DNA from 2 places in the Paraburkholderia sp. GAS82 genome. Region 1 is predicted to be linked to the other one. Evidence: riboswitches for the same ligand, from Rfam matches in the RefSeq annotation. Region 1 holds a riboswitch; the other holds the start of a gene.

Region 1 (15,184 bases):
GACTGCCTTATTGCCTGATTCAGGCGGAGAGGGATCGAGCGATCCCTGCTCCGCGGTTATATCCGCTGATATGCGGTGTCTAAAGATTAGTGGCCGGTTTTGAGCTGAGCCCAAAGACGGTTTTCGAGGCGCAGAATGTCGCTCGGCATCGGCTTCATCAGCGTCATCTTGCTCAATACGTCGTCACCCGGATAAACAGTGGTGTCCTGAGCGACGCCCGGCGTCACGAACTGACGTGCAGCCTTGTTGGCGGTCGGGTAGAAGACTTCGTTGGTGATCGCGGCGTTGACCTTCGGATCTTCGATGTAGTTGATCCACTTCAGTGCGGCTTCAGCGTGCGGCGCATCCTTCGGGATCACCATCACGTCGAACCACAGCAGGCCGCCTTCCTTGACGTTGGAAAACTTGACCGTGTACGAGCGCTTCGCTTCAGCGGCACGGCGGCTGGCGATGCCGACGTCGCCCGACCACGCCACGGCGACGCAGATGTCGTTGTTAGCGAGGTCGTTGATGTAACCGGAGGAGTTGAACTGGGTGATATACGGGCGGACTTTCTTCAGCACTTCGAAGGCGGCCTGATAGTCAGCCGGGTTCGTGCTGTTCGGATCCTTGTGCATGTATTGCAGCACGGCAGCGAACACGTCGACAGCCTGGTCGAGGAACGACACGCCGCAGCCCTTCAGCTTGGAGAGGTTGGCCGGATCGAACACCAGCGACCAGCTATCCACCGGCGCATCGGCGCCGAGTGCCTTCTGTACGGCTTGCAGGTTATAGCCTATGCCGTCGGTGCCGTATGCCCAGGGCACGCCGTACTGGTTGCCGGGGTCGGCGTCGGTAATCATCTTCATCAGAACCGGGTCGAGGTTCGCCAGGTTCGGCAGCTTGGATTTATCCAGCTTCTGGTAGACGCCGGCCTGAATCTGTTTGGCCATGTAGTTGGACGTCGGCACCACGATGTCGTAGCCCGAGCTGCCTGCGAGCAGCTTGGCCTGCAAGGTATCGTCGCTGTCGTAGTTGTCGTACTTCACGTGGATGCCGTCCTGCTTCTCGAAGTTCGGAATCGTGTCTTTGGCGATGTAGTCCGACCAGTTGTACACGTTCAGTTCCGTGTCGGCCGCAAGCGCCGGTGAGACCGACAGCGCAGTAAAGCTCGTGACGGCGAGAAGCGCGGCCCCCGCAACCGCATGTCGAAGATGACGTCCAGTATGACTAGCGCTCATGGCGTTTTTCCCTTGAAGTTAGAATCCCGGCATGGGCGCGTGTCATGGTTGTTGCGCCCGGGCCGGAAAAGAACTGCCGTTACGAAATTCCGAGTTGTTGTGCGGTCGCGTCGATGGCTTTTTTCGCCTTCGACACGATCTCGTCGATTTCCTGCTTCGTGATCACGAGCGGTGGCGACAGCAGCATCCGGTCGCCGCTAGCGCGCATGATCAGGTTGCCGTTGAAGCAGAAGTCGCGGCAGATGGTGCCGACTTCACCTCCATTGGCAAAACGCTTGCGCGTTTTAGGCTCCTGCGCGAGTTGCAGACCGGCTACCAGCCCAGCGCCGGAGATATCGCCGACGATCGGATGGTTCGCGAAGGCCTCGCGCAACTGCTTCTGGAAGTACGGACCGGTGTCGGTCTTGACGCGCTCGACGATTTTCTCGTCGCGCAAGAGCTTCAGGTTGGCGACCGCCACCGCTGCCGCAACCGGATGGCCCGAGTAGGTGAGGCCGTGATTGAAGTCGCCGTTTTCGACAATGACTTTGGCGACGCGGTCATGCAGGCCGACCGCGCCCATCGGCACATAGCCGCTCGTCAAGCCCTTGGCGAGCGTGATGAGGTCGGGCTCGAACTCGAAGTGCTGATGTGCGAACCATTCACCGGTGCGCCCGAAACCGCCGATCACTTCATCTGCCACCAGCAGGATGTCGTACTTGCGGCAGATGCGCTGGATTTCCGGCCAGTAAGTCGACGGCGGGAAAATCACGCCCCCCGCCCCCTGGAAAGGCTCACCGATAAACGCGGCGACGTTCTCCGCGCCGATCTCGAGGATCCTGGCTTCCAGCTGCTGTGCGCGGGCGAGACCGAATTCTTCCGGCGTGAGATTGCCCTCGGCTTCGCCGAAATAATACGGCTGGTCGATGTGAACGATGTTCTCGACTTTCGACGGCATCTGCTCATGCATGTAGCCCATGCCGCCGAGCGTGCCGCCGGCGATTGTCGAACCGTGATAGCCGTTCTTGCGCGAAATCACGTACCTCTTCGCGTGCTTGCCCTGCGTGGCCCAGAACTGATGGACGATGCGCAGCACGGTGTCGTTGCCTTCCGAACCGCTGTTGCAATAGAAGAAGTGATTGAACGGAGCCGGCGCCAGTTCCGCGAGCAGCGCCGACAGTTCGATCACCGGCGGATGCGTGGTCTTGAAGAAGGTGTTGTAGTAGGGCAGCTCCAGCATCTGCCGGTAGGCGGCGTCGGCGAGTTCCTTGCGGCCGTAGCCGACGTTCACGCACCACAGACCCGCCATACCGTCGATGATCTGGTTGCCTTCGGAATCCCATACATACACGCCCTTGGCCTTGACGATCACGCGGCTGCCGGCCTTGTTGAGCGAACCCATGTCCGAAAACGGGTGAATATGGTGTGCCGCGTCGAGCGCGCGATACTCAGCAGTGCTGCGTTGTTGCGATACCTGCGCGAACGCCGCCGGCTGGGCCGGTTGCACGTACGCGACTTCTTCTGTTCTGTAGCTCATGTTGCCTCCAGTTGTTCTCTTGGCTTACGCACGTCTTAAACGTGCAGCAGCAGGTGCCGGCGTTCCCACGAACTGATCACGCGGAAAAACGCTTCATACTCGGTTTCCTTCAATGCCAGATAGGCCTTGACGAATTTCTCGCCGAGCACTTCGGCGATCGGTTCGCACCCGCCCATCAGCGTCAGGCCCTCTTCGAGATTGCGCGGCAATTGATAGGGCAGTTCGTAGCCGTCGCTGATCAGCGGCTCGGTAGGCCGCAGATTTTGCGTCATGCCGAGGTAGCCGGCCGCAAGCGTTGCGGCAATGGCGAGGTAGGGATTGCAATCCACGCCTGGAATGCGGTTTTCAATGCGCCGTGCAGCCGGCCCCGAATGCGGAATCCGGAAGCCCACCGTGCGGTTGTCGTAGCCCCACGCCACGTTGATCGGAGCCGCCATAAAACGCGACAAGCGGCGGTAGGAGTTGATGTACGGTGCGAAAATCGGCATCAACGCGGGCGTGTATTTCTGCAGGCCGGCGATATAGCCGTCGAATAGTTGCGTGGGCTTGCCGTCGGGGCCAGTGAACAGGTTGTGCCCGCTCTCCTCGTCGACGAGGCTCTGATGCATGTGCATCGCCGAACCCGGCTCGCTTTCCATCGGCTTGGCCATGAACGTCGCATACATCTTGTGACGCAGCGCGGCCTCGCGCACCGTGCGCTTGAACAGAAACACGCTGTCCGCGAGCTTGAGCGGGTCGCCGTGCATGAAGTTGATTTCCATCTGCGCCGCGCCGACCTCGTGGATCAGCGTGTCGACTTCGAGCTCCTGAATGTCGCAATACTCATAGATGTCTTCGAACAGCGGATCGAATTCGTTGACCGCTTCGATCGAGTACGCCTGGCGGCCCGTCTCCGGACGGCCGGTCCGGCCGATCGGCGGTTGCAGCGGCAGATCCGGATCCTTGTTCATGTCGACCAGGTAGAACTCGAGTTCCGGCGCAATAACCGGCTTCCAGCCGCGGGCCTTGTACAGTTCAAGCACCTGGCGCAGTACCCGGCGCGGCGAGATGGCGACCGGTGTGCCGTCGAAGTGCACGCAGTCGTGAATCACCTGCGCGGTGGGATCGACTGCCCACGGAATCAGGCGGATGGTCGAAGCGTCGGGAACGCAGACCATGTCGGGATCGGTGACGCCGGTCAGTGAACCGTCCTCCGGATAGTCCCCTGTGACGGTCTGGATCATCACCGCTTGCGGCAGGCGCATGGATTCCCCGGATTCGAACTTGCTGCGCGGAATGATCTTGCCGCGCGCGATCCCGGCCATGTCGGGAATGATTGCTTCGATCTCGGTGATGCGGTGTTGCTTCAGAAATTCGTCGATGTCTTGCATGATTGTTCTCTCAGTTTTTGCGCGGACCAGCTCAGGCGTGCGTGGCGGCGGATGCCGCGCCATGGCCGGCCCTGGTGCGCATTCGATCGCGGCATGCATCGCCGAACGCCCGGAAGATCGCGGTGGACAGCGCGTCGTTCGCGTGCTTCCACTCGGGGTGCCACTGCACACCCAAAGCGAAGGCACGCGCATTCCTGACGCTCACCGCCTCGATCAGTCCGTCCGGCGCAGTGGCTTCGGCCACGAGGCCGTTGCCTAGCCGCTCGACGCCTTGTCCGTGCAAGGAATTCACACGTGCCTCATTCGCTCCCGCTGCAAGGCGCTGCAGCAGGCCGCCCTCGGTCAGCGCGATGGAATGCGACGGTGCGTATTGCACGTCCAGTTCGTCTTCCTTGTTCTCACGGTGGTCGTTTAAACCTGCCACCGCGTGAACGCTTTGATGCAGCGTCCCGCCGAACACCACATTCATTTCCTGAAAGCCGCGACAGACGGCGAGGACCGGCACACCGGCGTCGATCGCTGCGGCGAGGAGCGGCAGCGTCGTCGCGTCGCGTGCAGCATCGTGCAGCGTGCCCGGTACGCTGGGCTCGCCACCGTAATGGTGCGGCTCGACATTCGAATAGCTGCCGGTAAACAGCAAGCCGTCGACCGTCGCCAGAATCTCGGCAGCGGCCTGACGGTTGCCGAGCGCGGGCAGCAGCATCGCCAGCGCGTGTGAGCCGTCGACGACAGCGGCGATATATTTCTCGCCGACCGTGTGCGACGGGTGCACTCCCGTCATCGTTCTGTCGGCGCTAATGCCGACCAGGGGTCTGGTTCGCATGACTAAATGAATGGACGTGTTTATTCCCCGCGGGACGCGGCGCGAACAACGTTAAAACAGGCGCGGCACGATTCCGCAGCCGTGCGCAGGGCGCAAAGCCACCGGAAGTGCAGGCGGAGGTCGTTAGCGGACCATGCCGCGCATTGCTATCAGGAAAGCCGTTCGGTTCAGCCCATTACCTGGCGCAACGGATACGAATGCGCAGACAACAGACGAAACGATGCACGCACAAGCGCTGGCGCCGGTAAAGGCACACGCATACGCTCAGGCAAACAGGTGAACCGAACGGTAAATAGAGAGGCGCTAGGGCAGCAGGGAAGCGACTTCGTCGGTGCGTACGGCGATGAAAGCGCGCGCAGAGACGGAATTGTGGCGTCGGACAGAACGGCGGGACAGGATCGTGAAGACGGACAGAAAGCGGCGAAACGCAAGGCTGCCGTTGCTGCCGTCGGCGATGGTGCCTTCAGGACGAAGACATCTCGCCTGACTGCGTTCCCACCTAACCAAAGGGCCTCGGACTCTCACGATTACACTCGACTAGCGACGTTGAAAGTATTGAACGCCTCGTTCAGAAACGCACAGGGCGTTTAAAGAAACGTGACGCGGGTTGATCGCCTGGTGCCGCAGCGAAACTGCTTCGCTTCGTCGCAAAACACTCGCTGGAGGATCTGTGACGTTGGCATGACGACCGCCTGTGAACCAGCATATACGAGCCAATATTGCCGTCAAATCATTTTTATAAAAGATTTATCAGGGCTTACCCGAGGCAATAGGCCAAAACCCGCGGGTTGGGTATGCGTATTGCAATAGCCGGTATTTCGAATGCATCAAAGGGTTTTCCCCAGCAGCGGCAGCCTTAAAGTGATTAGAATATTCAACACTCGCGCAGACCCGACGCGATCCTGCTGATTCCTTACACGGGTTCATCCACTCTGAGAGTGCAGCGATGTCCATCGAAGTTGCGTCCCGCCTGCAGTACATCCGTAAGAAGAATGGCCTGTCTCAGCGCGAGCTGGCCAAACGGGCGGGCGTCACTAACGGAACTATTTCGTTGATCGAACAAAATCGCGTGAGTCCCTCAGTCGGGTCGCTCAAGAAGCTGCTCGAGTGCATACCGATGAGCCTCGCCGAATTCTTCACGTTCGAAGTGGAAGCTGACCGCTCCGTGGTGTCGCGCCGCGCCGACATGCCGAATCTCGGCAACGAGTCGATCGAGTTCTATCTCGCCGGTGCGGGTGTGAAAGACCGCAACATGGGCATCTTGCGCGAAGTCTATCAACCGCTTTCGGACACCGGACCGGAGATGCTCGTGCACACCGGACACGAGGGCGGGGTGATCGTCAGCGGTCAGATCGAGTTGACCGTGGACGGCGCTACGTGGCTGCTCGACCCCGGTGACAGCTACTACTTCGAAAGCCGCTTGCCGCACCGTTTTCGCAATCCCAGCGCGGAACACGTCTGCGAAATCGTCTCGGCGAATTCGCCACCGAGCTTCTAGACTTTCCGCGTCAACGTCGTTGCGACGCTCGTGATGGCTGCGAGGGCGGCTCTCACGCTGGACGTCGAACGCATAACATTGAGGCATCCTGATGGAAAAGACTCTGGCTTACTGGCAGGACAAGGCCGCAACGCTTTCGATCGAAGGCCGCGCGTTTATCGACGGCGAATATCGCCATGCCGCGAACGGGCGCACCTTCGATTGCCTGAGCCCGATCGACGGCAAGCTGCTCGTCAAGGTGGCCGATAGCGCGGCGGACGATGTCGACGCGGCGGTTGCGGCGGCGCGCCGCGCCTTCGATTCGCATGTATGGTCCGGGCTGAATCCGCGCCAGCGCAAAGCTGTCCTGCTGCGTTGGGCCGGCTTGATGCGCGAGCACCTCGACGAGCTGTCGCTGCTCGAAACGCTCGACGCCGGCAAGCCGATCGGCGATACGACTTCGGTGGACGTGCCGGGCGCCGCGTACTGCGTCGAATGGTTTGCCGAGGCGATCGACAAGATCGGTGGCGAAGTGGCCCCGGCCGATCATCATCTGGTGGGGCTGGTCACGCGTGAGCCGATCGGCGTCGTGGCAGCGGTAGTGCCGTGGAATTTCCCGATCCTGATGGCGTCGTGGAAGTTCGGCCCGGCGCTGGCGGCCGGCAATAGCGTGGTGCTGAAGCCCTCCGAGAAGTCGCCGCTGACGGCCATCCGTATCGCGCAACTTGCCCACGAAGCGGGTATTCCGGCGGGCGTGTTCAATGTCGTGCCGGGCGCCGGTGAACCGGGCAAGCTGCTCGCGCTGCATCCAGACGTAGATTGTCTCGCCTTCACCGGCTCGACCAACGTGGGCAAACTCATCGCGCAGTACGCCGGGCAGTCGAATCTGAAGCGCGTATGGCTCGAACTCGGCGGCAAGTCGCCCAACATCGTGATGCCGGACTGTGCGGACCTCGACCGCGCCGCCAACGCCGCCGCGGGCGCGATCTTTTACAACATGGGCGAGATGTGCACGGCTGGTTCGCGCCTGCTCGTGCATCGCGACATCAAGGACGTGTTCCTCGACAAGCTGATCGCCGCTGCACGCGGTTATACACCGGGCAATCCGCTGGACCCGAAGACCTCGATGGGCGCAATTGTCGACCAGGTGCAACTGGACCGCGTGCTGGGCTATATCGAGGCGGGCCGCGCGGAATCGAAGCTGCTGCTCGGGGGCGGCCGCGTGAAGCAGGAGAGCGGTGGCTACTATATCGAGCCGACCATTTTCGACACCCAGGCCGATGCTAAAATTGCACGTGAAGAAATCTTTGGACCGGTGCTGTCGGTCATCACGTTCGATACGGCGGAAGAGGCCATCAGGATTGCGAACAATAGTGAATACGGCCTGGCTGCCGCAGTCTGGACTTCGAATCTGACCACCGCTCACGAAATGGCGCGTAGCCTGCGGGCCGGCACTGTATGGGTCAACTGCTACGACGAAGGGGGAGACATGAATTTCCCGTTCGGCGGCTACAAGCAATCGGGCAACGGCCGCGACAAGTCGTTGCACGCACTGGAGAAGTACACCGAGCTGAAGTCTACGCTGGTGCGGCTGCGCTAAAGGATTCGCAAGCCAGCGCGGCGGTGCGCGATTACGGCACCGTCGCGTTCCCAATGAATCCGAAGCCGGGCGATACGCGTACAACCTCGGGAAACCTCGCGCGTGTTGCCGGCATGTTTTATCAGGTCATCCCATGACTGAACTTCTCTATGGCGACGGTGCAATCCGCCGTCCGTCCCTGTACGGTTCCTCGATCGAAAACACCTATGCGGGCGTGCTGTCGTTCATGCGACGCAAGTACACGCGCGAGCTCGACGGTGTCGACGTGGCTATTTCGGGTGTTCCACTCGATCTGGCGACCACCTTTCGCTCCGGTGCGCGCCTCGGTCCCGCTGCGGTGCGTGCGGCAAGCGTGCAGTTGTCCGAGTTGTACCCTTACCCGTGGGGCTTCAATCCGTTCGACGATCTCGCCGTGACCGACTACGGCGACTGCTGGTTCGACGCGCACAATCCGCTGACTATCAAGCCGGCAATCGTCGAGCATGCGCGCACGATCCTGCGCTCGGATGCGAAGATGCTGACGCTGGGTGGCGATCACTACATCACCTATCCGCTGCTGATCGCGCATGCCGAGAAGTATGGCAAGCCGCTGTCGCTGATCCACTTCGACGCACACTGCGATACCTGGGCCGACGATAGCCCAGACAGCCTGAATCACGGCTCAATGTTCTACAAGGCGGTCAAGGACGGCCTGATCGACCCGCAGACCTCGGTGCAGGTCGGCATCCGCACGTGGAACGACGACTTCATGGGCATCAATATCCTCGATGCCGCGTGGGTGCACGAGCACGGTACGCGAGCCGCGGTGGAGCGGATCATGTCGATTGTCGGCGAGCGTCCCGCTTATCTGACCTTCGATATCGACTGCCTCGACCCGGCCTTTGCACCGGGTACGGGCACGCCGGTCGCAGGCGGCCTGTCGTCGGCGCAAGGGCTGGCGATCGTGCGCGGCCTGACCGGTGTGAATCTGATTGGCGCCGATGTCGTGGAAGTGGCGCCGGCCTACGATCAGAGCGAGATCACCGCGATTGCCGCGGCGCATATTGCGTGCGATGTGTTGTGCCTGTGGCGGCAGCGCAAGGTAGCCGGTACACGTTGATGCTTCAGCGGCACTGACGTTGGCGTTAGCTCGTGGAGGACGCTCCGCGCGGCTGACGCCGGCCCTCGAGCAGACCCAGCGTGTAGACGGCGAGTGCGCCGCTTGCCAGCGCCAACTGCCATATCAGCATGTCGTTGCCGAGCGCTTTCATTGCAAAACCGGCGAGCAAAGGGCCGACAATCGAACTGGCGCAGAAAGTCAGCGAAATCAGCCGCATATTGCGGATGAGTGCGGCTTTCGCGCTGGAGGCCGCGGCGTAGACGCCGAGCGTGAGGAATGCGCTATTCAGACCGCCTAGCAGCAGCGCGCTCGCGCTGAGCAGCCATGAAGCGGGCACTGCGAGTCCGAACGAGACAATCGATAGCGCACTGATTGCGGCGCAAAACATGACCGCTGTCGGCAGGCCAGTGCGATCCGCTAGCCAGCCGACTGGAAACTGCAGGACCATGCCGCCAACGCCGAAACAGGTCAGCAGTGTGGCGGTCTGTGTGACGCTTAGGCCGCGGCCATTGGCGAAGAGGGGAAAGAGGCCGAATAGCGCGCCATCGCCCAGGCCGCCTACCACCACGACTACCATGCCCAGGGCGATCAGCGAGTCGATACCGTTTGCCTGTCTGCTGGCGGCGTACTGAGCCGACCGGGCGGCCTGGAGGGTATCAGCGGCTTCGTCAGATTCGGTATCCTCAGGAACTTCATCAGGAACTTCCTGAACCCCGGACGCACGAGCGAGTTGGCTGCTTTGTGTGTTTGCGTCATCGGCGGCATCGGAACCTGCCAGCCAGAGCGGGACGGCCGCGGCGAACGTACATGCCGCGCCGGCTATAAAAATGATCGGCCCGTCGACCCCGCACCACGCAGCAAGCGCTGGACCAATCACCCCCGCGACGGCGATCAACGCTTCGTGCATGCCGACCACGCGCCCGCTGGCATCCGCAGGGACCAGCCGGTAAAGCCAGGTCTCGTTCGCGATCCAGCGCAGCCCCATGCCGAGCCCGATCAGAAATCCGGGGACGATCCATAGAGGCCAGGTTAGTGCGCGGATGCTCGCGAAGGCGATGACCGTTGCCGCCAGCGCGAGCAACACGGTGCGCCTGGCGCCGAGCCGCTCCACCAGCCGTGGCGCCGAAAGCAACCCGGTAAACATGCCCGCCCACTGAACTGCGGAAAAGAGCCCGGCTCGCGGTGCGTCGAGCCCTTGATGAGCCAGCCAGACAGGCAAGACCATGAAGCCGATGCCGAACTGGCCGATCTGCGTGAACGCCGACACGGCGGTCAGCGCTCCAATCGCACGCCAGCGTGCAGAGACCGCGGAATTCATGCGCCGCTCCGCTGTGGCATGGGCAAGCCCTGGTCACGGCATTCGACCGGGCAGCCTGCCTTCAGGCAAGGGCCCTCGTCGCATAGACGACACAGCTGCATGGCATGCGCTGGATCACGCGTTTCATGCCAGAGAATCTTGATCAGCAGGTCTTCGAACACGATGCGTTCGTCCGCGTCGAGACGGCTGACCACGCGCTGCAACATCCGTTCGCGCGCGGCCTGCATGCGCTTTGCTTCACGCTTGCCGGCGGCGGTGAGGGCGAGCGCTACAGCGCGCTTGTCGGGGCCGGGCTTTTTCTCGATCAGGCCCGCTTCGACGAGCCCCGCCACCGCACGGACTGCCGCCGGATGCGAAAGGTCCACCGCATCGCGCAGTACTTCGATGGACGAATCGGGGTACTGGCCAACGGCATTGAGCATGGCGCGCGCCGTGGGGCCGGCGAGGGCGGCCACGGTGTTTTGCGCGTTCATCTCGTCTGTCACCAGCAGGGCGAGTACGCCGAGGAGGTTTTCGGTGCGCTGCGTCATGGCGATGCCTCAACGTGTGCAGTGTGCATATATGCATGATGCACACGTTGAGGCGAGAGCGCAAGCTGCTTCTGAACGCCCGCGAGCAGCCGGAGAGGGCTAGGCCGCGCGCCGGCTGGTCTGCTCGATCACGTCCGCTACACCTGCAGCCGTGGCCGCCGAAAGCGTCCAGCCGAGATGTCCGTGGCCGGTGTTATAGAACACGCCCGGCAAACGGCCTTTACGCACCTTCGGCAACATGCTCGGCAGCATGGGGCGCAAACCGGCCCACGGTATGACGCGCGACGTATTCACCTGCGGAAAATAACGGCGCGTCCAGTCGACCAGCGGCGCAATCCGTTCGGCCCGGATATCGCGATTGAAGCCGTTGATTTCAGCGGTCCCCGCCACGCGGAAGCGATCGGCGCCGAGGCGGCTGGTGACGATCTTCGCGCTGTCGTCGAGCAGGCTGACCCACGGAGCGCCTTGCTGGCTCGCTTCATCGTCGAGACAGACGGTGATCGAATAGCCTTTGACGGGGTAGACGTTGACGTGGTCGCCCAGCATCGAGGCGAATTCGCGGCTCCTGACACCGGCGCACACCACGACCCGCGCAAACGACTGCTGAAACGGCTGCCCCGTTTTCGTGGCCGCAATGCTGAACGCGCCCGTCTGATCACGCGTGATCGAAGCAATCTCCGTGTCGTAATGGAATTCGACACCTTGGCGTTCGCATGCCTGAGCGAGACCGCGCGTGAACTTGTGAATATCGCCGGTCGAATCGGACGGTGTAAAGAAACCGCCGTGGAAGGTGCCGTCGAGCGCGGGCTCGATCCGGTGGATTTCGTCAGCGCTTACGGGCTCGCGCTCGAGACCGCCTTCCTTGAGCAATGCATTCACCTTCGCGGCTGCATCGAACTCCTTGCGGGTTTTGTACACATGCAGGATGCCGCGCCGTTCGAGGTCGAAATCGATCCCCTCGCGTTCCGCCATCGAAAACAGATACTGCCGCGCGGCAATCGCGAGCCGCACGGTTTCAATCGTGTTCGCGCGGTAGTGCGGAATCTGCCGCAGAAATTCACCCATCCACGAGTACTTGTGCCAGTTCGGCAGGGGATTGAGCAGGAGCGGTGCGTCGCGGGTCAGCATCCAGCGCAGGCCCTTGAGGACGGTAGCGGTGCTGTTCCACACTTCCGCGTTGCTGGCCGAGAGCTGGCCGCCGTTGGCGAAAGAGGTTTCCATCGCAGCATAGCGATGGCGTTCGAACACGGTGACGTTGAAGCCGCGTTGCGAAAGGGCGTAAGCGGTCGTGACGCCGGTAATGCCGGCGCCGATGATGGCGATACGTGACATGTCATGGTCCAGAGTGAGTGAGCACGGCCGTTTCCGGCTTCCATGCCCCATCTGTCCATGTACCTGAGAGTTTCTTTCCGTGCGCACCCCGTTGCCGGGCGGACGGAAATCCCCTTCGGTGGGCGCTGAAAGCGCCGCTCTCCAGATGTTCCCGCTGGGCGGTCCTTGTGCCTGAGAGTTTCCGGGGCGGTTGCTCCGTCGGCGCCGCCACCGCCTTTCGGCGTGACAGTCTCTCCCGCGACAGCGTGTAGAACGGCGTAAAGGTAGCCTTTCCCAAAAAATAGGGCAAGCGATTTTTGTAATGCGACCTGGTTCGAACATCAGGATGACACGCGACCCGGCAACCATGCACTGGATTCGCCTGACATTTGCGAAATATGCATCAATCGTATAGCCTTTGCCCAGGCTCACCCGCCTCCAGCAACCACCTACAGCCGCCACCGTGAAGGACATCCTCTCCCTCAAGCTTTACACCCGTGTCGCACGTCTTGGCAGCTTCTCCGCTGCGGCGCGCGAATGCGGGCTGTCGCAATCGCAGGTATCGCGCATCATCGCCGATCTGGAAACCGACCTCGGCGCGCGGCTGCTCACGCGGACCACGCGTGCCGTCGTGCTGACCGAGGCCGGCGCCGAATTCCTCGCGCGCCTCGATTCAATCCTGATCGCGCTCGAAGACGCCGAACACAGCGTGCGCGATGGCGGCGAACTGCGCGGCATGCTGCGCATGAGCATGCCGGCCAGTGTGGCGATTCGCGAGGTCATCCCGCGTCTAACACCGTTTCTCGAACTTCATCCGGAGCTACGTCTGCAGGTTTTGCTGGGCGACCGTCCGCAGGATCTCGTCAAGGATGCGGTGGATGTCGCTATCCGGCTCGGGCGGCTGGTCGATTCGAGCGCAACCGCCACGCTGATTACGCAGATCCAGCGCGTGATCATCGCCTCGCGCGACTATGTGGACCGTTATGGCACGCCGGAGAGGCCGGAGGATCTCACGCGGCATCGCATCGTCGGCGGGCCGGCGTCGGTGGTCCCGTCGGGCTGGAAATTCGAGCGTGCGGGCGAAGAGGTGGTGGTCGATCTCGAAGCGCATTTTTCGACCAACGAAAACGAGGGCGCCGTCGCTGCCGCGGTAGGGGGCATCGGCATTACCTCCACGACCGAATGGGCGTGCCGGCGCGAGCTGGCCGACGGTTCGCTCGTCAGGCTGCTCGCTGACTGGACGACCGACGACGTCCCAGTGCATGCGTACTTTCCAATGGGCCGGGCGACCCGCGCGGCAGGGCGCGCAGTCGTCGAACACCTCATGGCCGATCTGCGCCGTGAAGCGCGGCCATCTATGCGCCGCATACATAAGAGATAGCGAAAAAGAGCGGCTACCGCTGCCGCTCAGCCGCCGTTATCTTTACTTCACCACGCAACCGTTCCGGCTCTGCGTTCCGTCGACGTCCGGGACGTCTGGCGGCGCTTCGACTCATCTACCTTCATCTATCGAGACTGACATGAGCACAACCACGCCTGAGCAGAACAAGGCCCTCGTCCTCGAGGCTTTCGATACGCTTTTCAACAAGCGCGACTACGCGGCCGCCGAACGCTTCTGGTCGGACCGCTATATCCAGCACAGCGCACACATTGCACCGGGGCGCGACGGGCTGTTCGGTCTGATCCGCACGCTGCCTGACACACTACGTTACGAGAACCAGCTGATCGTGGCCGAAGGCGACTACGTGATCGCGCATGGCCGTTTCTCCGGCAGCGGCAGGCCAGCCGCGTGGATTGCAGCGGACGTGGTCCGCTTCGAAGACGGCAAGCTCGCCGAGCACTGGGACGTATTGCAGGACGAGGCAACCAGGGAGCAATCCGCGAGCGGTCTGCCGATGTTCGGCGACCGTTTCCCGGAGTGAAGTCCTAGTCCAGAAACATTGGACTTCGAAACCACGATACCTTGAACATTATTTAGGACACCATCATGAAACTGACAGGAAACACGATTTTTATCACAGGCGGCACCTCGGGTATCGGGCGCGCATTGGCCGAGGCGCTGCATCAGCGCGGCAACAAGGTGATCATTAGCGGACGCCGTCGCGGCCTTCTCGACGAGGTGGTCGCAGCCAACCCCGGCATGGCCGCCATCGAGCTGGACATGACTGACGCGGCAAGCATCGAGCGGGCCGCGGCGCAACTGATCCGCGACTATCCCGACTTCAATGTGCTGATCAATAACGCCGGCATCATGCAACCGGATAGCGCTGCGGGCCGGATCGACGATGTGCTGCTGGTTTCTACCGTCGAGACCAATCTGATCGGGCCGATCCGCATGACCTCGGCGCTGCTCGGGCATCTCAAGACGAAGAACAATGCGGTGGTCGCTTATACGACCTCAGTGCTGGCGTTCGTGCCGCTGGCCGTGAGCGCAGTGTATTCGTCGACCAAGGCCGCGTTGCATTCATACATCATGTCGCAGCGCTTCATGTTGCGCGATACCACGGTGCGAGTCCTCGAAATCGCGCCGCCGTGGGTGCGCACCGATCTGATGAACAGCCGCGAAGCTGAACAGGCGATGCCGCTGGATGCGTTTATCAACGAGACTATCGCAGTGCTCGGTACGGACACCGATGAGGTGCTGGTGGATGCGGCCGTGCTGTTCCGCGGCAATCCCGGGCCGGGTGAACATGAACTCGTGAACGGGTTCAATGCCCAGATGGTCGAGGTGTTTGGCGGGTGAGCGGTCGTCTGTGGAAGATCGTTGAAGAGAGGGACCGCGTGAGCAAGCCGGGAGGCTGCGCACGCGGTAAGTCATAACCGTCATGAAGTCGCGAAGTTCGCCGGCTCAGGCGTGCACTTCGATCGAATCTACACGGTCCGGATAGAAGGCGAGGTGATCCTTGATTGCCGCGACTGC
Region 2 (15,184 bases), on a different contig from region 1:
GGTTTGGGCAGGGTGATGGCCGTGTGGGCGGGATGGCGAGTCGATGGACCAACGGAGTCGGCTCCTCTCGGCGAGCGACCGCCGACAACACAAGCGGTTATTGAATGCAGCAGCTATTACAGGCTGCAGTCAACTTATGTGCAAGGCATATTCAGCCCATTGCCATCATTCGATTCGCCTGCGCACACCCGCCCTAAAAACTCTATGATTGTTTGCTCATGCATGGTCGGCCGCGGCCTCTCGGGCAGAGGGGACGAGCGTGGCAGAATGAATCAAGCGTAATTGCCCGTTATCGACAGGTGTGCGGCGCACTGGCACTCGCAACGGGTTATATCGTTGCAAACGGGTTACGGAGATTACGCAGCACTGGGGAAAGGACGTGAAAGAGGATTCTGATCCATCGTTTTCCCAAGAACTTGCTGGCCTAGCCGAGTGGGATCGAGCTTTTTGGCTCTCGCGCGCGTTCCTCGAAGCGAGTCGATGCTTGTGCGAAAGCATGTCCGAAGGTGGTTTCAGTTCTCAGTATTCCTCGAGTCGAGTCATATTGCACCTAGCTCGCCAAGGCGTTGAGTTGTTCCTGAAAGGAGCGATTGCCGCTGTTTCTGGGCAAGGCTCAGCGCCGAAGACCCACGACTTAAGCAGACTCTTCCTCGACTATCGTCGCCTTTATCCCGAGTTAAGGTTTTCTTTCAAAGTCCCACCCCGCTTCAGCGTCAGCCTAAACTTCGACCTATTTCCGGAGGATCAGGAGCGGTTCCATTCGACATTGGATCAGCGCCATAGATATCCCTCGGATCGAAAGGGCAACACGTTTGCCACCAAGGAGGTGTTTGATCCGATAGAGACGTTGAAGGAACTCGAAGAACTTGATCGCGAGTTGAAAGTCTTGGAGTGGGCACGCATTCGACCGCATTTACGTGGCGAACCCGAGATCAAGTAGAAATCCTGCGGCGCGGCCAGCGACTTTGGGTTAACAATCGAGACATCGTGGCCATGCGTATCGCAGGGCACAGTGCTGCCGCGCGGATACGCGGATCGGCACTCTGGTCGTCTCAACACCGGGTTCCCTGGACGAAAAAATCCCGCAACGCCCTATCTGGCGGTGATTTTTCAGGATTCAGGGAATAACCGTCCCAAACTTTGCTTTGCCCACGGAGCGGTTCTGCCGTGACAACCGGGGTGCCTGTCGGCTACTGCTGAGTGGCCGCGTGTCGTCTTGCACACCACCAAATCTTGCCGTGACTGCGCAGATGATTCTCGTCCAATTGTTCGTGGTCGTTGATTTCCCGGTCCTGCAACCACAGAATGGCTTCGCGGCTCCCCTCGACAAGTCGGGTGGATGAATTCCGCATTCCAAAAAACATCACAATATCTAATGAGGGCCATATGCGTTTAGAGGAAGTCGTAATCCATAACTATTGTTCATGCTCGTCGGTTCGAGTTTCCCTTTCCAGCTTTAATCCTATAATTGGATACAACAATTCTGGAAAATCAAATATATTGCGAGCTATCAGCTGGCTCCTTCGTAAATCCGTTCTGCCTACTGCCGCATTTCACAATTCCACAGTTCCGGTGATCGTGGAGGGACTAATATCTGCAGTCAATGTTAATCTACTCCCCCCAAACCAACGCAATCAAATCGATCCTTTTATAACACAAGGGCAGCTGCGATTTAGGCGACGTCAGGATATTCCAAATGCACCCGCAGGACAGATTAAAGTGGACGTACTCAATCCACAAACCGGACAATGGGATGCAAATCCAACAGGCCTAGACAATGCCATTGGTGTCTTGTTTCCCGATCCCCTTTATATAGAAGCAATGGACGACGCCGCCGACGATATCAGCCGCTTCGCAGCAAAAAATACAATAGGATTGCTTCTAAAATACACACTGGACCAAATCCGCGCGAATAATGCGGCAGCTTTAAATAACGTTTTAACAGATCTGCAATCCGTGGGTGCACACCTACATGGTCCCACCCGGATACAAGAAATAAATACCCTAGAAGGCGACGCAACTCAGGCGATCGACGATTTTTTTCCAGGACTTTCACTTCACTTGGATATTCAGGCGCCCTCTTTTGACGACTTAATCAAGAGCGCAACGATCTCACTCTCTGACGCTCCCGGACTTCAACGTCCATTCACTTCGTTCGGGCATGGTGCGCAACGCACGGTACAAATGGCGCTGATAAAATTGCTGGCATCGCAAATTAATCAGCAGGCTGCAGCAGGCTCAATTACTGTGTTACTTATCGACGAGCCCGAACTTTATTTACATCCACAAGCAATTGAGCTTCTACGAGAATCACTCAAATTACTTTCTCAGCAAAATTTTCAGGTTATTTTTTCAACGCACTCACCCCTACTCCTAGGCGCAGACGACGTGCTCAACACGAGCATGGTCTATAAAACGGTGGCTAGTGGAACCGTGGTTCGGGACAAACTAGCTGATGCGGCAACTACGATAGCTGCTAACCCACATCACACAAGTGTAGTTTTCGCAATTCAACACGCCACATATCTAATGTTTTCCGAGACGGTCCTTCTCGTCGAAGGAAAGACAGAAATGATGATTCTTCCGACGCTATACAAAGCGATCAAGGGAAGGACACTGGCTCAAGACAAAGCTTGTCTAGTCGATGGGTCAAGTAGCACCTCCATTCCACCAATGATGCACGTCTTGCGGGCTGTGGGTTTCTCACCAAAAGCCGTCGTCGACCTAGATTTTGTGTTTAGGGTAGGACTTCGCTCCGGTTTGATAACTAACACTGACGCGGACTTTGCCGCATGTCACGCTTGGTTCGCCGCAAATCAGCCAGCGCAAAACTTTCAACTCGATCCAGACGGCTTGCCGGCCAGAAGAAGCGCGGCGGGCGTAGTCGCAGCCGTCGGACCAGAGAAAGCGTTCGGTCTAATGGCGGCAGCAATGAGCGCTGAGGTGGCGCGTCTATCTGCCCACTTCCGCGCTCACGGGATCTGGGTGTGGGAGAGAGGAGCGATTGAGGCTCATCTGGGTATTCAGAAGAGTGATGCTGCCCGGATGGCCTTCATAGGGGCCTTGCAGGCAAATGGGGATGCTAATCACGCAACCCATGAGCAGGACCTTGTCGACTTCGTGGCTTGGATCTAAAGAAATCGGATAGAGGCGATCGAGGGCGCGTCAAAATGCATCAGCTCTCTGTCGCGGCACGTTCGTGATTTCCCCCTGGATCGCCTTAGTCGATTCGCTTTAGATGAATTGCCTGATGCATCAAAGCCAGCGGGTCAAGCGCAACTCGCAGGCGAGGAGGGGACTGCAAAAAAAGAAGAGCTATTTTTGAGTGATGGTGGCCGGCCCCTTCGGACCAACGATACGGTCACTAGCCTTTGAGCGCTACGCCGCTCCAGCAACACCGATCATCTTAGGCGTCCAATCGCCAGCCGACCTGTTTGAGCCAAAGGCCGCGGTCCCTCAAAAACCTCTCCTCCGCTCCGACGAGCTGACGGGCCGAAATAGGTAGGCTGCGGCGCTTCACATTCCGCAGCAGCTGGCGCTTTTTTGGAGAGTTGCAATCCGCGAATGCCGCGACTATTGTGGCCTTGTCTCCTCTCCATATCGCCTGCTGATATGGAATTGCCCGTCCTTGAGGCGGGCGTTTTTTTACAGGCTTTCGTCTGCACCGTCGGGATCCGTTAGAGGGCGCGTGCACAAGTCGCTAACGGTTGTAAGAAAGAGCGCCACGGCCACTGGCTTCTTTAAGCAGAGATCCCAGCCGGGCTGGAGAAAATCCGGTGGTGGCGTGGCTGACTGTCCGAGAATCGGGATATGTGCGAGATCGGGTCGAGCCCGAATCGCGCGGCTTAGGGTCAGCCCGTCCATCAATGGCATTATCCAGTCGGTGACAATGAGGTCGGGCACGTCGTGTTTGAGGCATTCGAGCGCCTCGATGCCATTGCTCGCGCAAGTCACCCTGTATCCTTCGTTGACAAGGATCAGGGACCAGACGGTGAGAAGCTGCGGCTCATCATCCACGAGCAAGATAGAGTACATCTGTGGCCACCGATTGGTCAGTTTTCGTTTTTCGCTGCCGCCACATTGCGCAAGAAACGGTCCCAAAGAGCGCTCGCCACCACAACGCTTGTTTGTGTCTCGCAAGTTTCTATATGCGAGGGGCGCGCAAACATAGGTGCCTACTTTGGGACGCTCTGCACGCGGTGGGGCGCGAGCGATCAATCGACCAATTCATGCCCTCGCCAGGGGCCCAGGCTCAAGGCAGCATTTTCTCGATGATCGGAAGCAGCATGTCGAGTGAGAGAGGCTTGCGGCAATAGGCGATCACGGGATTGGGCTGTCGCGGTATGTCAACGGCTGCGCTGCAAAGGATTATCGGGATTGACCGCAGGTCCGGATCTGCGAAGAGGGCAGCGCATAGCTCTGGGCCGGACATGACTGGCATCATGCAGTCACTGAGGATGAGGTCCGGCCTAGCCTTGCGGATCAGCTCAAGCGCGACCGCACCGTCGGGCGCTGTCATGACGGCATAGCCGACCTGTTCGAGCAGCAGGCTCCAGATAGTCAGAAGATCGAACTCATCATCCACGACCATGATCGTTTTCATGGCGCGTCAACTGTCGAGCCGGCCAACAACCCCTGCGGCGGCCCCGCGGCCACCGAGCAAACCCGCCGCACCCGGAAAAGCGTCGACAACATCGAGTCCCTTCTCGGTAATGACGAGCTCCCGAAGCGAAGAATCGTGCGCGCTTTCGCGCTGTTTGACCACGGAGATCATTCGATGCAGACCCGTGTCGGTTTCCGCATAGCGCAGCAAAATGAGATTTTCAGTCATGGCCGAGAGACGCATTCCGCGCATAACGGAGGGATCGGAATTGAACGGCACTTCTTCTGTGAGAAGCGTTGTCACCCCTGCGGCGCGTAACTGATGAGTCAATGCGTTGAGGAACAGACCAAACCGGCCAGTGCGCATTGCTGAATCACGAAACCCGTCGATACCGTCAAGCACAAGTCGCGTCGCGCCGGTCTGCTTCACCGTAGCGAGAGCGGTGGCTGCCAGTTCGTCTATTGCCAGTTCAATAGCCGGTTGCCACTGGACGGTCAGCCGCCCGTCGTCGCACGCCGCCTGCAACGGAATTGAAACGGATTCAGCCTTGCCGATGAGCCGTTGCGGCGACTCGTAAAAGCCAAGATAGACGGACTTTTCGCCGCGTTGCGCACCGGCCGATAGAAACTGCAGCCCAAGCAGCGTCTTGCCGATTCCCGATGCGCCCATCAGGGTGGTCGTGGAGCCCTTTATAAACCCTCCGCCGAGCAACTCATCAAGACGTGGAATACCCGATCCGAGGCGCGCCTTGAGGTCGGCCGGTCCAGGCTGCTCCGCACATCGTGCTTCCAGCCGTGGAAACATGACATGGCCGCTGTCCGTTATACGAAAGAAATGCTTGCCCAGCATGTGATCGCGAGCACGCATCTTGTGGACTTCAATTTCGCGCGTGCGACGCATGCCATCGCTGTAACGGTTGAGCTCAATCAGGCCGTCGACGAGCGTATGTTCGGGATGCGGCTCGTTACCCGACAAAGGAGCCAGCAGCAACGTTGTACAGTTCATGGCAGCAACCAGCGCGTTCAACTCATGGATGAATTTGGACAGCGAGAGGTCCGTTTCACTGAACTCGCGTGCGCTGCGAAAGCCATCGACGATGAGCAGACCCGGGCGGTACTGGTGGAGGCTCAAGGCAACCTGCTTGAGGAAGCCATCAAGTCCGCCCTGCATAAGCGCGTGATAGCCCGAGACGAAAAACATTTTCTCCGCGACCGCTTTCTCGTCAAAGAAGCTGAGTGCGCTCAAATGCCCGAGGAGTTTGTCGTGCGATTCAGCGATCAAGGTCATATACAGCACCTTCTCGCCCTGGAGGACACGATGGAAGCCGATCTGGCTCGACAGAATCGTCTTGCCCGCGCCAGCCATGCCTTCTATCAGGTACAAAGCGCCGCCGACCAGACCTCCGCCGAGAATGGTATCGAGGCCCGGTACACCCGTTTCGACGTTCGAATGGCGCGACGCTGGAGATGTGTGAGTTGTCATTTTTGAATCGTCTGCGAAGGTTCAAACAAGGGGCCGCCGCGGAATCAGCAAATCCCCCGATAGAAAGCAAACCGTGTACCTGACTCGCCGCGCCGACAGGAAAGCGCACCCGACAAGGTGCAACGAAATTTTACCTTCTCGGTATCGTTTGTGATGGTCGAAGCATGGAGAGATGGAGCCCGAGTCGTTGGCCCACTGGTGCGTTTTGCGCGCGCAAGTCGAGCATCACGACCGCTTTACATCACAGCGTGACGGTTGCCTAGACCGACTCAGGGATGGGAAGAGGTCGATCAGCTTCAAGGTCGCGGTAACGGTTCGGTACGACGCTGGGATTATCGATCGCTTCCGAGCAAGCGGGGACGGCTGGCAAACGCGGATGAATGACGCGCTGCGCGACTGGCTAAAGACGCACCGCGTATGACGCACACTCCACGCCATACGCGGGCGAGTGGGTGTAATTTAGGTGTAGTTCAGGAAAGCAGAAACAGGCAGATTCGCGAGAACCCCTGTCAAAATTGGTGCGCCCGGCTGGGATCGAACCAGCAACCCCTGCCTTCGGAGGGCAGTACTCTATCCATTGAGCTACGGGCGCATTGACACGAAAAGCGCCGTAAAACCGTGAAACCGGCACCAAATCGAGACCGAGAGGATACCCGGTTTCAGCCGACCCGTCCACCGACCGCCCGGCACACGCCACGGGCGATCCAGCCCATATCCCCCAGCCCAAACCGCCGATAGGGGTAAACGCCCGCTGAATACCCCCCGCCAGCCCTCGCCGCCGCTGAAACCTTCCGTCTATAATCGCCAGTGGCTATAAAGAATAAGGTCGTTGGCGTCACGCTGTACCGCTCACAATACCCACGGGAGACGAGACAAGCATGAGCGAAGCACCAAATCACGAAGCCCCGATCAAGACACCCGGGCAGCTCATTGCCGCCATCATTGCCGGTTTTGCTATTCCAGTTGTCATCATCGTCCTGCTCGCGATCTACGCGGACAACTGGACGCGCACCGGCGCCGGTACCGACAGTCTCTCCGACGCCGAGGTCAGCGCCCGCATCGCGCCGCTAGCCCAGGTCGACATTCGCGACGCCAACGCGCCGCGCGTCTACAAGACCGGCGAGGAAGTCTACAAGGCGGTCTGCTCGGCCTGTCACGCCACCGGAGCGGCAGGCGCACCGAAGTTCACCAACACCACGGACTGGGCGCCGCGCATCGCGCAAGGCTACGACACGCTCGTCCACACGGCCTTGACCGGCACGGGCGCCATGCCCCCGCGCGGCGGCACCAGCCCGGACGACTTTAGCGACTTCGAGATTGCCCGCGCCGTCGTCTATATGGCGAACAATTCCGGCGGCAATTTTGCCCAACCGGCGACCCCGACAGCAGCGCAAGCGGCCTCAGGCGCTGCCGCGGCGGCTGCACCCGCTTCCGGCGCCCCGGCTGACGCTGGCGCGGCAGCGGCGTCCCAGGCAGCGGCCGCGCTTGCCTCGATCGCCAGCGCACCGGCAGCCGCGCCTGGCGGAGACGCAGCGCAAAGCGCGGACGCCTCGCAGGCCGGCAAGGCGCTCTACACGCAGGTTTGCCAGGCGTGTCACGCCGCTGGCGTGCTGAATGCCCCGAAGTTCGGCGACAAAGCGGCATGGGCACCGCGTCTCAAGGATCCGATGGACACGATTTACAACTACGCCCTGCACGGCAAGGGTGCGATGCCGCCTAAAGGTGGATCGAACGCGTCCGATGCCGACGTGAAGGCAGCCGTCGACTACATGGTCAGTGCAGCGAAGTAAGCGGTAACCGGTGCGCAACCTGGGCATCGGTTAAACAAGCAAAACCAAAAGAAAAATCCCTGCACCGTGGCAACACGAGCAGGGATTTTTTACGTTCAGGCGCTGACTAGCGCTACAGCACCGGACGTCACAAAGGCCAAAACCGCCCTCAAGGCTTCTGCAACAACGCCTTCAAACTCGCCAACCTGTCCTTCGGCGTCATCGGCGCTTCCTCCGCCGTCGGCGGCGGTGCCTCGTCCAGTCCCATCTCAGGAATAAACCGCGACGGCTCGCACACCACCGTCTCCCGCGCGCGCTTTCTCTTCTTGCACCAGTTCAGATGCAAACTGCGCTGCGCCCGCGTAATCGCCACGTACATCAGCCGGCGCTCTTCCTCGATACGCGCATCGTCGATCGGCGCGTCGTCCGAGCCGCCGCGGTGCGGCATGATGCCTTCCTCGACGCCCACCAGAAACACGTGCGGATACTCGAGCCCCTTCGACGCATGCACCGTCGAAAGCCGCACCGCGTCCGGATCTTCCTCTTTACCTTCGAGCATCGACATCAGCGCCACCGTCTGGATCAGGCCCAGCAGGTTCTTGCCGGTATCTGCGAGACCGTCTGCGTTGTCGTAGCCGGTCGCCTCGGAGCCCGCTTCCGGCTCAGGCTTGGTGCCCTTGCGCTTCAACCACTCCACGAACTCCAGCACGTTCTGCCATTTCGACTGAGCCTGGCGCTCGTCGAACGCGTCGTAAAGGTAGGCCTCGTAGTGGATCGCGTCCATCAGGTCGTTGAGCACCTCGGTGGCCGGATCTTTTTCCGCGCGGTCGGTGAGGCGCTGCATGAAATCGCAGAAGGTGCGCAGCGGCTCGACCTGGCGCACCGACAGCCGCGCCTCGATCCCGCCCATATACACCGCCTCGAACAGCGACACCTTCGCCTGACCCGCGAACGACCCGAGCGCCTCGAGCGTCGTGTTGCCCACGCCGCGCCGCGGCGTAGTGATGGCGCGGATGAAAGCAGGATCGTCGTCCGCGTTGGCGATCAGGCGCAGATACGCGCAGATATCCTTGATCTCGGCCTTGTCGAAGAACGACTGGCCGCCCGACAGTACATACGGAATCCGCTCGCGCCGCAGCACCTGCTCGAAGATCCGCGCCTGGAAATTGCCGCGATACAGGATCGCGTAGTCGCGGAACTGCGCGCGCCGCTCGAACTTGTGCGCCGACAGGCGGAAGACCACGGACTCGGCTTCGTGTTCCTCGTCATTGCAGCCCGTCACGGTGATCGTGTCGCCCATGCCGTGTTCGGACCACAGCTTCTTCTCGAACAGCTTCGGGTTGTTCGCGATCACGTTGTTGGCGGCCGTCAGAATCCGCACTGTCGACCGGTAGTTCTGCTCCAGCTTCACCAGATGCAGTTTCGGAAAATCCTTGCCGAGCTGCGCCAGATTCTCCAGGGTCGCACCGCGCCAGCCGTAGATGGCCTGATCGTCGTCGCCCACCGCCGTGAATGCAGCACGCGGGCCGGCCAGCTGCTTCAGCAGCTCGTACTGGCAAGCATTGGTGTCCTGGTACTCGTCGATCAGCAGATAGCGCAGCTTGTTCTGCCAGCGGTCGCGCACCGCTTCGTTCTTCGCGAAGAGCTCGGCGGGCAGGCGGATCAGATCGTCGAAATCCACCGCCTGGTAAGCGTGCAGCGTGGCGACGTAGTTGCGGTAGACAATCGCCGCCTGGTGCTCGTCCTCGTTCGCAGCAATCGCCACCGCCTCTTCCGGCATGATCAGGCCGTTTTTCCACAGCGAGATGATCGACTGGATCTTGCGGATGAAACCCTTATCCGTCGAGCCGACCTGTTCCTGGATCATGCCGAAGCAGTCGTCCGAATCCATGATCGAGAACTGCGGCTTCAGGCCCACGTGTTCGGCCTCCTGGCGCAGAATCTGCACGCCGAGCGAGTGGAAGGTACACACCGTCAACTGATTGACGGGCACCTTGCGGCCTTCCTTACCGGGCGTGGTCAGCGTCTTGCCTTCGAGCAGCTTGCCGACGCGTTCGCGCATTTCCGCCGCCGCCTTGTTCGTGAAGGTAACGGCCGCGATATGGCGCGGCTCGAAGCCTTTGACTTCGATCAGGTGCGCAATTTTCTGCGTAATCACGCGCGTCTTGCCACTGCCTGCGCCGGCAAGCACAAGACAGGGACCATCGAGGTAGCGCACCGCTTCGTTTTGAGCGGGATTCAGGCCAGCGGACATCGTGTTTGGGCGGGGGGCGTTGCGGGTTGAGGGTGCGGGCAGGGATGCTAACACGAAGCCGGTGACGGCTCGGACATGCCACAATTACAGGCCGCGCGTCGTCGCCGCGGTGGCAAAGCGGCGCGCATTCTTGCAGGAAACTCACATGTCTGCACCGCTGAAAACAGGATTGATGGGTTACGGTTTTGCTGGCGCCACCTTCCACGCGCCGGTGATCGAGCACTGCGGCCGGGCCACGGTCGCTGCGATCGCGACAAGCAAGCCCGAGCCCGCTCGGGCTGACTATCCGCACGCCAAAGTCGTGCCCGATCTCGATGCGCTGCTCGCGCTCGACGACATCCAATGCGTGGTGATTGCCACGCCAAATGACACCCACTTCGACTTCGCCAAACGCACGCTCGAAGCCGGCAAGCACGTGGTGGTCGACAAACCGGTCACGCTGACGGCCACGGAGGCGCTCACGCTCGCCAACCTGGCGCTGGCGCGAGGCCTCACCTTCGCGCCGTTCCACAACCGTCGCTGGGACGGCGATTTCCTCACCGTTCGCGATCTGCTCGCCAGCGGTGAGCTGGGCCGTATCACCCACTACGAGTCGCATTTCGACCGCTTCCGTCCGGATGTGCGGCCGCGCTGGCGCGAGGAAGCGTCGCGCGGCGGCGGCCTGCTGTTCGATCTCGGGCCGCATCTGATCGACCAGGCGCTGGCGCTCTTCGGCACGCCCGCCACGGTGTCGGCCACCGTCAAAACGCATCGCGATGGCGGGGGCGCCACCGACTACGTTCATCTGCAGCTGGGCTACGCGGATCTCGAAGTCGTGCTGCACGCAACCACCCTCACCGCGCTCGCGCCGCCGCGCTTTGCAATCGACGGCACGCGCGGCAGCTATGTCAAGCGTGAACTCGACACCCAGGAAGATCAGTTGCGAGCAGGTTTGCGCCCGGGCGACGCCGGTTTTGCTGGCGGCAACCCGGCGGGTCTGCTGCGCGTACTGGACGCGAACAATCAGGAAACCGAACGCGCCGTGCCGACCCGCGACGGCGACTATATCGGCTTCTATCGCTCGCTGGCGGCAGCCATCCTCGATGGCGAGCGTTTCCCGGTTAGCCCTCAGGACGCCGTCGACGTCATGACGATCATCGAACTGGCCGCGCGCAGCGAAGAGGAAGGCCGGCGCCTGCCCTTCGAGCGAATCCGCTGAGATCGCCGCGCAAGTCGCAGCTTACATGCTGACAACCGCTGCTAACAGTTCCGAAAGGGACGCTCCGTTACAATATGTTTCTGAATTCAGGTCATCGTGTGGCTGCGGCTAGCCGTTGCTTCACGATATCGATCTAACCGTCGATCAAGACCACGACGACCGCAGGCAACTGCATGGGACCGGAGTAAGCGCTCAAGCGTTAACTCCGACCAACAAAAGGAGAGTACGCATGCAACGTTTCACCCGTGCGCTGGCAAGTCTGGCACTGGTTTCTTCGCTGGCCGCCTGTGTGGTCCCGCAACAGGCACCGCCCCCGGGACCTAACCCGCACGAAATCGCAGTTCAGCGCCTGAATCAGGTTTACGGCCGCGCTGACAACCTGAGCCGCCGCATCGACAATCACGTCAATCAAGGCTATTACCCGCCCCCGCAAGGTGGCGCGCTGCATCACCGCCTCGACGTGATCCGTCAGGAAGCGCGTGACATGTCTGCCCAGCATGGTGGTGGCCTGTCGGGTGAAGAGCAGCGCGTGCTGAACCAGGAACTCGACGGCGCAGCACACGCAATCGGCGAGTAAGCCGCTCAGTCAATCTGTTCAGCAATTCGCCGTGAAAGCACAGGCGCGGGGGTCATTCCCCCGCGCTTTTTTTGGCGCTCGCGCCGCCCGCTGCACCGCCGCATAGCTCTCCAGAGCCTTCATTTGACAAGCCTCGGGGCCTCGCGTACATTCGCCGCACGCGTCGGGAGAGAGCGTTGGCCGCCATGTTTTTTGCGGGCCGCGCCGCCGAAGGGGCACACCCACAAACTCTCAGGCAAAAGGACCGGCTGCGTCGAAGAACCCGTCTGATTCCGGCATCGTCCGAGCTTCATCAGGCACCGGTTTTTCGCACTCTGGAGAGCGGCAGTAGCCACCGGCATCGAACATCATCGAGCCAGGCAGGCTGCCCACCGAAGGGGCGCGCGTTTCACCGTGATGGCTTGCAGTCACTTGCAAACCCGCACGGCAGCGCAATCTCTCAGGTATCGAGGACAGAGGGGTCATGCATGGCATCGCTCGCAGGCTTTTGGCCGCGAGGAATGAAGCCGCATGGCCTTTTTGTTATCCGTCGAGATTGCCTGAGGCCCTGATGACCGAACTCAAACACACCCCGCTTAACGCCACCCATCGCGCGCTGAAGGCCCGCATGGTCGATTTCGGCGGCTGGGACATGCCCGTCAACTACGGCTCGCAAATCGACGAACACCACGCGGTGCGCACCGACGCCGGCATGTTCGACGTGTCGCACATGTGTGTGGTCGATTTCGCCGGTGAGCGCGTCCGCGCGTTTTTCGAACACGCAATCGCTAACAACGTGGGCAAGCTGCAAGCGCCGGGCAAGGCGCTCTACACCTGCCTGCTGAACCCGAACGGCGGCGTGATCGACGATCTGATCGTCTATTTCTTCTCCGAAACCCACTTCCGCCTGGTGGTCAATGCTGCCACCGCAGAAAAGGACATCGCCTGGTTCGGCAAGCTCAACGCCGAAGGCGGCTATGGCCTGACCATCACGCCGCGCCGCGATCTGTCGATCGTCGCCGTGCAAGGTCCGAACGCCCGCGAAAAGGTCTGGCAAGTCGCGCCGTCCACCCGCACCTCCACCGAACTCCTCAAGCCGTTTAACGCCGCCATCGTCGAGAACACGCCGTTCGGCGAGTTGATGGTTGCCCGCACCGGCTACACCGGCGAAGACGGTTTCGAAATCGTGCTGCCTTCCACGTCCGTCTGCGAGTTCTGGGACGCATTGGTGCGCCAGGGCGTGCGCCCGGCCGGTCTCGGCGCACGCGATACGCTGCGCCTCGAGGCCGGCATGAACCTGTACGGCCAGGACATGGACGACAATGTCTCGCCGCTTGACGCCGGTCTCGCCTGGACCGTAGATCTGAATTCGCCGCGCGACTTCGTCGGCAAGGCGAAGCTCGAAGCGGACGGTTGCCAGTGCGCTTTCGTCGGACTGATCCTGCAAAAGGAAAACGGCAAGGCTGCCGGCGTGCTGCGCGCCCATCAGAAGGTCGTCACGCCGCACGGCGAAGGTGAAATCACCAGCGGTACATTCTCGCCCACCATGCAGGAATCCATCGCCTTCGCACGCGTGCCGAAGGACGTGAAGCCCGGCGATGTCGTCCACGTGCAAATCCGTGACAAAGCCCTTCCCGCAAGCGTGGTAAAACTGCCGTTCGTGCGCAACGGCAAAGTTCTTGCTGCTTAAGCTTTCGTTGCGCGCGCTTCCTCCTTTTTAAGTTTTTACCGTACACACCGCACAGGAGCATCCGATGAGCATCCCGGCCGATCTGAAATACACCGAATCGCACGAATGGGTCCGCACCGAAGCAGACGGCACGCTGACGGTCGGCATTACCGACCACGCGCAAGAAGCGCTCGGCGACATCGTCTTCTTCGAGGTCCAGGAACTGGGCAAGACCGTTAGCGCCGGCGACACCGTCGCGGTCATCGAATCCGTGAAAGCCGCCTCCGATATCTACGCGCCGGTCTCGGGCGAAATCATCGAAGCCAACACGGCTGTCGCCGATACGCCTGACTCCGTCAACAGCACGCCGTATGACAGCTGGCTGTTCAAGATCAAGCCGGCAGCCGATGCGACGCATGACCGCCTGATCGACGCCGACGCATACAGCAAGTCGATCGGCGAGTAAGTTATTTCAAACCCGCTTTAACCGTCAGGTGCGGCGTCCGACGAACGCGGATGGCCGCACCGCCAGGAACACCCCATGAAGCTCGAACACCCGGATCGTCTGATGAACCGCACTCCTCTCTCGCTCGCCGCGCTCGAAGTGCATGACGCCTTCGCTGAACGGCATATCGGCCCGGATTCGGCCGACAGCCAGGCGATGCTCGAAGCCCTCGGCTTCGCCTCGCGCGCCGCGCTGATCGACGCCGTGATTCCGAAGACGATCCGCCGCACCGAAACGCTGCCGCTCGGCCCCTTCGCGCAACCGAAGAGCGAGGCCGAAGCGCTCGCCGCGCTGCGTGAGCTGGCCGACAAGAACCAGGTGTTCCGCTCGTATATCGGGCAGGGCTATTACAACGCGCACACCCCGACGGTGATCTTGCGCAACGTACTCGAAAATCCGGCGTGGTACACGGCTTACACGCCGTATCAGCCGGAAATCTCGCAAGGCCGTCTCGAAGCGCTGCTGAACTTCCAGCAGATGATCATCGACCTGACCGGCCTCGCCATCTCCAACGCATCGCTGCTCGACGAGGCCACCGCCGCCGCCGAAGCGATGACGCTGCTGCAACGCGTGGGCAAGCCGAAGTCGAACGTGTTCTACGTCGCCGACGACGTGCTGCCGCAAACCATCGAAGTGGTGAAGACGCGCGCTACGCCGGTGGGCATCGAAGTGAAGGTTGGCCCGGCTGCGGATGCCGCGAGCGCCAACGCCTTCGGCGTGCTGCTGCAATACCCGGGCGTGAACGGCGATGTGCGCGACTACCGTGCCCTGGCTGAAGCTGTCCATGCTGCAGGCGGCTATGTGGTGGTTGCCGCCGATCTGCTCGCGCTCACGCTGCTCACGCCGCCGGGCGAATGGGGCGCGGACGTGGCTGTCGGCAACACGCAGCGTTTCGGCGTGCCGGTCGGCTTCGGCGGTCCGCACGCGGCATATCTCGCCGTGCGCGACGAATTCAAGCGGCAAATGCCGGGCCGTCTCGTTGGCGTCACTGTCGACGCACAGGGCAAGCCCGCGCTGCGTCTCGCGCTGCAAACGCGCGAACAGCACATCCGCCGCGAAAAGGCGACTTCGAACGTGTGTACCGCGCAGGCGTTGCTCGCGATCATGGCCAGCATGTACGCGGTGTATCACGGCCCGCAAGGTCTGAA

The links. Region 1 has a riboswitch for glycine ahead of P3T17_RS30620 (D-amino acid dehydrogenase). Riboswitches for the same ligand answer to the same signal wherever they lie in the genome.
Region 2: it holds a riboswitch for glycine, as region 1 does, so the genes downstream of both, gcvT (glycine cleavage system aminomethyltransferase GcvT) here and P3T17_RS30620 (D-amino acid dehydrogenase) in region 1, are expected to answer to the same signal.

What each region holds. Positions count from the first base shown of each region.
Region 1 covers NZ_JBNDLX010000011.1:269,428-284,611, reverse strand. Annotated here, with positions in the region: gene P3T17_RS30670 (polyamine ABC transporter substrate-binding protein) at 87-1,220, opposite strand; gene P3T17_RS30665 (aspartate aminotransferase family protein) at 1,300-2,736, opposite strand; gene P3T17_RS30660 (glutamine synthetase family protein) at 2,772-4,106, opposite strand; gene P3T17_RS30655 (gamma-glutamyl-gamma-aminobutyrate hydrolase family protein) at 4,138-4,929, opposite strand; gene P3T17_RS30650 (hypothetical protein) at 5,233-5,454, opposite strand; gene P3T17_RS30645 (cupin domain-containing protein) at 5,876-6,427, shown strand; gene P3T17_RS30640 (aldehyde dehydrogenase) at 6,519-8,006, shown strand; gene speB (agmatinase) at 8,140-9,105, shown strand; gene P3T17_RS30630 (MFS transporter) at 9,131-10,423, opposite strand; gene P3T17_RS30625 (MarR family winged helix-turn-helix transcriptional regulator) at 10,420-10,953, opposite strand; gene P3T17_RS30620 (D-amino acid dehydrogenase) at 11,053-12,285, opposite strand; glycine riboswitch at 12,327-12,440, opposite strand; gene P3T17_RS30615 (LysR substrate-binding domain-containing protein) at 12,728-13,645, shown strand; gene P3T17_RS30610 (nuclear transport factor 2 family protein) at 13,785-14,186, shown strand; gene P3T17_RS30605 (SDR family oxidoreductase) at 14,252-15,007, shown strand; gene P3T17_RS30600 (DUF427 domain-containing protein) at 15,113-15,184, opposite strand, start outside.
Region 2 covers NZ_JBNDLX010000003.1:36,389-51,572, forward strand. Annotated here, with positions in the region: gene P3T17_RS10545 (hypothetical protein) at 380-940, shown strand; gene P3T17_RS10550 (ATP-dependent nuclease) at 1,387-3,135, shown strand; gene P3T17_RS10555 (response regulator) at 3,646-4,035, opposite strand; gene P3T17_RS10560 (response regulator) at 4,253-4,603, opposite strand; gene P3T17_RS10565 (RAD55 family ATPase) at 4,610-6,085, opposite strand; gene P3T17_RS10570 (BrnA antitoxin family protein) at 6,258-6,506, shown strand; tRNA gene P3T17_RS10575 (tRNA-Arg) at 6,602-6,677, opposite strand; gene P3T17_RS10580 (c-type cytochrome) at 6,964-7,875, shown strand; gene P3T17_RS10585 (UvrD-helicase domain-containing protein) at 8,024-10,108, opposite strand; gene P3T17_RS10590 (oxidoreductase) at 10,254-11,306, shown strand; gene P3T17_RS10595 (hypothetical protein) at 11,536-11,883, shown strand; glycine riboswitch at 12,038-12,141, shown strand; glycine riboswitch at 12,188-12,349, shown strand; gene gcvT (glycine cleavage system aminomethyltransferase GcvT) at 12,434-13,552, shown strand; gene gcvH (glycine cleavage system protein GcvH) at 13,617-13,997, shown strand; gene gcvP (aminomethyl-transferring glycine dehydrogenase) at 14,073-15,184, shown strand, end outside.